Regions from separate parts of the Devosia sp. XK-2 genome, predicted to be linked through region 1. Evidence: riboswitches for the same ligand, from Rfam matches in the RefSeq annotation. Region 1 holds a riboswitch; the other holds the start of a gene.
What was found. A riboswitch is a leader RNA that binds a small molecule or an ion and turns the genes downstream of it on or off. The one in region 1 is predicted to bind thiamine pyrophosphate.

Region 1 (3,481 bases):
GTCAGCTTTTCCTATGGCGGTTCTGGCGGCGACACCGTGCTCCATGATGTCAGTTTTGCCGTGGGCAAAGGCGAGACGGTGGCGCTGGTCGGGCCCTCGGGTTCGGGCAAGTCGACCACGCTGTCGCTGCTGCAGCGCTTCTACGATGTGACGGCCGGAACGATCTCGGTCGACGGCGTCGATATTCGCGATGTGCGGCTGGCCGATCTCCGGCAGCGCTTTGCCTATGTCGAGCAGGAACCGATCATCTTTGCCGGCACGATTGCCGAAAACATCCTGTTCGGCAAACCCGATGCCAGCATGGACGAAGTGGTGGCCGCAGCGCAGGCCGCTTTGGTCGATGATTTCGTCGCCGACCTGCCCCAGGGCTATGAAACAGTGGTGGGTGAGCGCGGCGTCATGCTTTCTGGCGGGCAGAAGCAGCGCCTGGCCATTGCCCGCGCCATTCTCAAGAACGCGCCGATCCTGCTGCTCGACGAGGCGACCTCCGCGCTCGACGCGCGCTCGGAGCAATTGGTGCAATTGGCGCTCGAGCATTTGATGGCGGGCCGCACAACGCTTGTCATCGCCCATCGCCTCGCCACCATCCGCGACGCCGATACTATTCTCGTGCTCGATGATGGGAAGATCATCGATTCCGGCACGCATGACGAGTTGGTGGCCAAGGGTGGCCGCTATGCCGAATTGGCCAAGCTGCAATTCCGCCTGGGGGAGGCGGTTTAGGACGATAGTCATGGCGTTTGACGAGACTGACGCTGTTACAGCGCTGTGCCGCGCTCAGGCGTGACCCGAGGACCACTCGTCTCAAACACCAATCCTCCTGCTCGTGGCAACAGGTCCTTGTGTCGAACACGAGGACGGCACCGTGGATGGAGCGGCACCGCCCTTATCGCTGCTCCAAACACAATTCCACCAAGTCCCACAGGCGCTCGCGGCCCAGGATCAATAGCCAGGGCGTATCGTCCTTCGGCACGATCTCGACGCGCCCGCCCAGGCCCTCATTGGATGTTCCCAGCCGGCCTGCCGGATCGAGCAGCAGCCCGTTCATCGGATAGAACAGGCCTTCCGTGCGTTCAAAAACGATGGGCACCAGCGGGTGAATTGAAATCCGTTCCTTGGCTGAGGCGTCGAAGGCAAAAGATCCCGATACGGCAAGCGCAACATCGGTTTCATCGACCAGGATCACCTGGCGGTGCGGCGCGACCTCGAGCAAGGCGCCGAGCGCTGCGAGCGTGTGGTCGAGGCGTTTTCCGGTCATGCCCAGGGCCAGGGTGACCGGCGCAGCGGTCGAATAAAGCGCTTTTTGAAAGTCGGTGGTGATCTGTTCGGGGATGTGGATGACGCGCGTGCGTTCGGCCCAGCCGGCAAGATCGTCCAGCGAATCGAGATCACCCAGAATGGCTTCGGGAACCAGGCCGGCGGTCCCCAGTGTATTGCCACCGCCATCGGCGGCGACCAGGGCGACATTGCGCTCGACCAGGTCGCGCAACAGCCCGGCATCCACGGTGCCGCCGCCGACAATGGCCAGGGGTCGGCTGAAGCTCAGAAGCGTTTTTTCGCCGGAAGGAATGGGGGATTGCACTCTTGGTTCACTCTCAATAAGGTCCGCACCGTCTCGCTGGGGTGTTCCGGTTGCTGCCGGAGCTGAGAGTTACCCATAGAACCTGAACCAGGTCATGCTGGCGGAGGAAGTTCGAGATGGCAAGAGGTGTCCTCGTGCGCCTCGATCCATTGACACATCCCTTCACCCATGGCTGCACACCAAACGAAGGGAGACCGACATGGTCAAATCCTCCTCGCTGGCGCTTGCGGTCCTTCTTGCCGGGCTTTCCGGCGCTGCTATTGCCCAGGATAAACCCACCCTCACCATCTATACCTATGATGGTTTCGCTTCTGAATGGGGCCCTGGTGTTCCGCTCAAGGAAGGGTTTGAAGCCACCTGCAATTGCACCGTCAATTGGGTGGCTGCCGACAGCTCCATTGGCACCCTGCGCAAGGTGCAGCTCGAGGGCGAGGGCACCGAGGCCGACATGATCCTGGGTCTGGATACCGCCATTGCCGGGGAAGCGCGCGCCACCGGCCTGTTTGCCGATCACGGCCTGGATATGAGCCATCTCGACCTGCCCGGCGACTGGATGGACGAGCAATTCGTGCCGTTCGACTATTCCCATTTCGCCTTTATGTGGGACACCGACACCATGGATACGCCCCCCGCCTCGTTCGAAGAGCTGATCGCGCTGCCCGACGATATCAAGATTGCCATTCAGGACCCGCGTTCGGCGACGCCGGGCTTGGGATTGATGCTCTGGGTCAAGGCTGCCTATGGCGACCGAGCGCCAGAAATCTGGGAGGGGCTCAAGCCCCATATCCTGACCATTACCCGCGAGTGGAGCGAAAGCTATGCGCTCTTTCTCGATGGCGAGGCCGATATGGTGCTCTCCTACACGACCTCACCCGCCTATCACATCTTCGATGCGGACGATCACACGATCAAGGCGGCCATGTTCAACGAGGGACACTTCCCACAGATCGAAGTGGCAGGCATTCTTAAATCCTCCGGGCATCAGGAGCTGGCGCGCGATTTCCTCGCCTATCTGACCTCGGTGGAAGGCCAGGCGCATATTCCGACCACCAATTGGATGTTCCCGGTGGTCGATCTGGGCGACGCACTCGATCCGGCCTTCCAGGGTCTGCCGCAGCCCGAAAAGACCCTGACGCTGGATGAAGCCGAAATCACCGCCAATTCTTCGGCCTGGATCGAGGAAATGCTGGCGGCGGTACAGTAGGCCATCTGATGCGCTCACTGCTGTACCGGGCTGTCACCCCACCCTCATTCCCTCCCCATCAAGGGGAGGGAGGCGCAGGGCTGATGGGTCGGAGCTCATCGTCTCCCTCCCCCTTGTGGGGAGGGATCAAGGGTGGGGGTATTGGCTTTCTCGCGAATAAGAGGGTGAAGGGATCGGCCCCATGCTGACCCTTCCGCACCGACCTGGCCGGGTGGCGATGGCCAGTGTTCTTACCGCGGCCATCGCCGTCCTCATCGTGGCGGTGCTCTGGGCCATTCTGGCCGCGGCCAGGGAAGGGGCGGAAAGTTCACGCATCGACATCGCCCATCTGCTGCGCATGACCGCGCTGCAGGCCGGGTTGACCATGGTACTCTCCCTTGGTGTCGGCATTGCGCTGGCCTGGGCGCTCAATCGGTTGCGTTTTACCGGGCGAGACCTGGTGGTTGGCCTTTTTGCCGCCGCCATTGTCACCCCGGGCATGGTGGTGGCCTTTGGTCTGCTCTCGATCTGGGGCCGCAATGGCTGGATCAACCAGATCGCGGAAGCCCTGTTCGGCGTCAGCTTCGATAGTCCGGCTTATGGCTTGTCGGGCATTTTGCTGGCTCATGTCATTCTCGACGGCGCCTTTGCCGCCCGCATCCTTCTGGCGCGGCTCGATGCCATTCCGCACAGCCGGCTCAAAATGGGGCAGTCGC
Region 2 (3,481 bases), 1.3 Mb from region 1:
CTGAAGCCCGTGATGCGAGTGCATCCAATGCGTCCCGGTTCGCGCGGGAAAGTCGAAGCCCCGGATTTCGCCGTCGGCTAACGGCGAGACATAGCCGGTGTCGGAGACACCATCCTGGGCCGGATCAGGGACCTGCCCATGCCAGTGGATAATGGTTTGGGCGCCGATCCGGTTTTCCAGATCGACCAGAAAGCGTTCGCCGGCCGGCAGGAACAGGCCCTGCCCCCCGTTGCCGGCGCGGATGCCGAAAACATTGGCTGGCCTGCCCAGCACGTCGATGACACGACGCTCGGCAATCAAAGTGCGGGCTGGTGGCTGTTGTGCCAGGGCAAAGCGCGGCAGGGCGATGCTGCCGGCCAAGGCGAGAGAGGCGCCGAGAAAGGCGCGACGAGAGAGCTGCGTGCTCATGGAAATACTCCAAATCTGAAAATCGGGACCCGGCCCAAGGGCCGTCAAAAGGTTCAGATTTGGATAGGTGGCCGGAACAGAGGCGGCCGCCAGGACGGCGACCAATAGCGCAGCGCAAACGGCTCAACTGCGTTGGTTTCAGCCTGATGCAACAGGACCGGCAAAAGCGGCGGCAGGCCTGTGCAGGAGGGACAAACCTGCCGCTGACAATCATCGAGATTGGCTGCATGCGCATGGTCTGACATCTGCATGCGGTGACCATGATGGTCACAGTGCCGGACGGTGACGGCCTCGGTATGGTGCCCGGGCGATTGCGTCGTCGCGGCAAAGACCATCGAGGCGTTCAGCGTTAGCGCCATCAATACGGTCAGCACTATTCGCACCATCGCGTTCATGCCCACTCAGCAGCCAGATACGCCTTATCCATGCGACCTTGCCACATGGTAGGGTCAAGACCCTACACGCGATTGCGACCGAACGAGCGCATGACGACATATCGGGCGATAGCGTCGAACCCGGCGAGACTAGCGCGCGAACGGGTTCAGCGGCGTCTTATTGGTTCGGGCGCATGCGGCGGCCACAGGCGTGCGCCGCTTGAAATCGGGGTGGCTGCGCAAAGCGGTCAGAATTCGGCTTTTCTGCGAATCGAAGGTGGCCTTGCACATCACCATTTGCGTTAGCTGGCCGCTCAGCGAGAAATAGTAAGGCTCCGATTGCCGGTCGCCGTCTGCGAAGTAGATCGCTATGGCGGTGTCCACTTTCAGATCCTGACCCGTATATTCGATGGTCTGCGCAGCATTGGCCGAAACTGGAAAAGTGGCGGCCGCGAGTGCGACGAGAAGTGCGGTGGCTAATCCGGTCAGCTTGGTCATTCGGTGCCTGCCTGCATGTTGCGATGAACGGTCTTCGTGCGCCCATATTGGCGGAACGGCCCCGCTGGCAGCTATTGGGATTTTTCCGAGAGCCGAGGAGGGTTGCGAAAGCTCATCGATGTCGTCTATGGTCCGCGCCATCCACAGGGGTGCTCCGTACGGTCGGGGCTGAGATGGGGGCGGCAAGCCTTCGGACCCTAAAGCTGATCTGGGTAATACCAGCGGAGCGAGGCGGTTCATGTTTTCTGGCGCGCAAATTTCCCTTTATCCCATGACCGGCGATTTCGTCGCTGTCATCATGAGCGCATTGAAGGCGCTCGATCCCTATCGGGATCGTCTGCGCATCGAGACTGACGATATATCCACATTGCTGGTCGGTCCGCCCGAACTGCTGTTTCCGGCGCTGCGCGACGTTTTTACAGCCGCCGCCCGGACCGGTGTGCACAGCGTTCTCTCGGCTGCCATCTCGCGCGGGTGCCCGGGCGAGCCCGACGATGCCATTTGCCAGTCGCAGCACTTGGCGGGGCCGATGTTGCCACTGGCCGAGCGGCAGGAAAGCGCCCTGGCTGCGGTCTCCAGCGCGCCGGAGACAGATGTCTTCTCGGTGGCGCAGTTCTCGCTCTATGTCATGGGCCAAGACCGGCACATGGACGAGATTTACGGCTGCATCGACTTTCTCAAGGCCTCGGGCACATTCGAGGCGTCAAAGCATTTCGCAACCAAGCTCAGCGGCGATACCGGCGCCCTTTTTGCCACTCTGGAGCAGGCATTCTGCCGCTTCGGGCCGCCTGAAGGGCATGTTACCATCGATCTGACCGTATCGGCCAATAGCCCAAGCGCGCGCTAGGCCGGAGCGTCGTCATGTCGATACGTTCAGCCTGGTCGGGCGTTGCCCGCCTGTTTGCCCATGCCTGGCCGGCGGTTCTGTCCGTCTCGGCCCTCTTTCTCGCCTGGGAATTATATGTCCGGCAGTCGGGCATCTCTCCTACGGCCCTGTCGGCGCCGTCGCGCGTGCTCGTTCAGGGTTACCAGCAGCGCGAGGCACTGGCCCTCCACACGCTGGCGACGCTGCAAGCCACCCTGTTCGGCTTTTCCTGTTCGCTCGGCGCCGCCTTCCTGTTCTCGCTGCTGCTGGACTTCTTTCGTCCACTGCAGCGGGCCGTGTTCCCAGTCCTGGTCATCACCCAGACCCTGCCGCTGGTGGCGATCGCGCCCCTTGTGGTGCTCTGGTTCGGCTTCGGTCTGATGCCCAAGATCGTGCTGGTCGCGCTGGTGACGTTTTTTCCCATGCTGGTCGCCCTGGTGCAGGGCTATGACTCGACCGATCGCGATATAGAGTCGCTTCTTGCTTCCATGGGCGCGTCGCGCTGGCGCATCTTCATGGCTGCTCGTTTGCCGTCCGCCCTGCCCTATTTCTTCGCCGGGCTCAGGATATCGATCACCTATGCCGTGGTCGGGGCGATCTTCGCCGAATATGCAGGCGCCGTCCGGGGCCTGGGCATCTATATCCTCAACGCCAAGAACAATTTCCGGCCGGACCTGGTCCTGGCCGCGGTCTTTGTCAGCGCAGCGCTCACCCTTTGCCTTTTCGGTACAACAGTCCTGCTGCAACGACTGGCCATGCCCTGGGCGCGATTGGGGGCGCGCGAGCGATGAGCGTGCCGCGACTGGAACTCAGATCCGTCTCGAAGAGCTTCGATCAACTCGCCGTGCTGGCCGACATCAGCCTTTCGGTTCACCCAGGCGAATTCGTGTCCATCCTGGGGCCGTCAGGGGCCGGCAAATCCACCATATTGCAGCTATTGACCGGCGCGCTTCGACATGATGGCGGCGATATTCTATGTGCCGGCGCCCCGCTCGAAGCGAATAGCCATCGCTTTGCCTTCATGCCGCAACGTGATGCGCTGATGCCCTGGCGTCGCATCATCGACAACGCCACGCTCGGTCTTGAAGTGCAGGGCATGAGCCGGGCGGCGGCCCGCGAAAGGGCCCTGCCCCTGTTTGCTGAGTTCGGCCTGTCGGGCTTCGAGCGGCATTATCCGTCCCAGCTCTCGGGCGGGATGCGCCAGCGTGTGGCTTTGCTGCGCACGGTGGCCCAGCAAAGGTCCATGTTGCTGCTCGATGAACCATTCGGCGCCCTGGACGCGCTAACGAGGACCAGGATGCAACGCTGGCTTGCAAGCATGCGCGTGCATCACGAC

Region 2: it holds a riboswitch for thiamine pyrophosphate, as region 1 does, so the genes downstream of both, V8Z65_RS08120 (YkoF family thiamine/hydroxymethylpyrimidine-binding protein) here and thiB (thiamine ABC transporter substrate binding subunit) in region 1, are expected to answer to the same signal.

What each region holds. Positions count from the first base shown of each region.
Region 1 is NZ_CP146608.1:3,003,603-3,007,083, reverse strand. It holds gene V8Z65_RS14785 (ABC transporter transmembrane domain-containing protein) at 1-723, shown strand, start outside; gene V8Z65_RS14780 (thiamine diphosphokinase) at 887-1,582, opposite strand; TPP riboswitch at 1,610-1,708, shown strand; gene thiB (thiamine ABC transporter substrate binding subunit) at 1,782-2,786, shown strand; gene V8Z65_RS14770 (hypothetical protein) at 2,968-3,481, shown strand, end outside.
Region 2 is NZ_CP146608.1:1,692,357-1,695,837, reverse strand. It holds gene V8Z65_RS08135 (multicopper oxidase family protein) at 1-408, opposite strand, end outside; gene V8Z65_RS08130 (hypothetical protein) at 462-803, opposite strand; gene V8Z65_RS08125 (hypothetical protein) at 933-1,280, opposite strand; TPP riboswitch at 1,416-1,528, shown strand; gene V8Z65_RS08120 (YkoF family thiamine/hydroxymethylpyrimidine-binding protein) at 1,519-2,127, shown strand; gene V8Z65_RS08115 (ABC transporter permease) at 2,142-2,936, shown strand; gene V8Z65_RS08110 (ABC transporter ATP-binding protein) at 2,933-3,481, shown strand, end outside.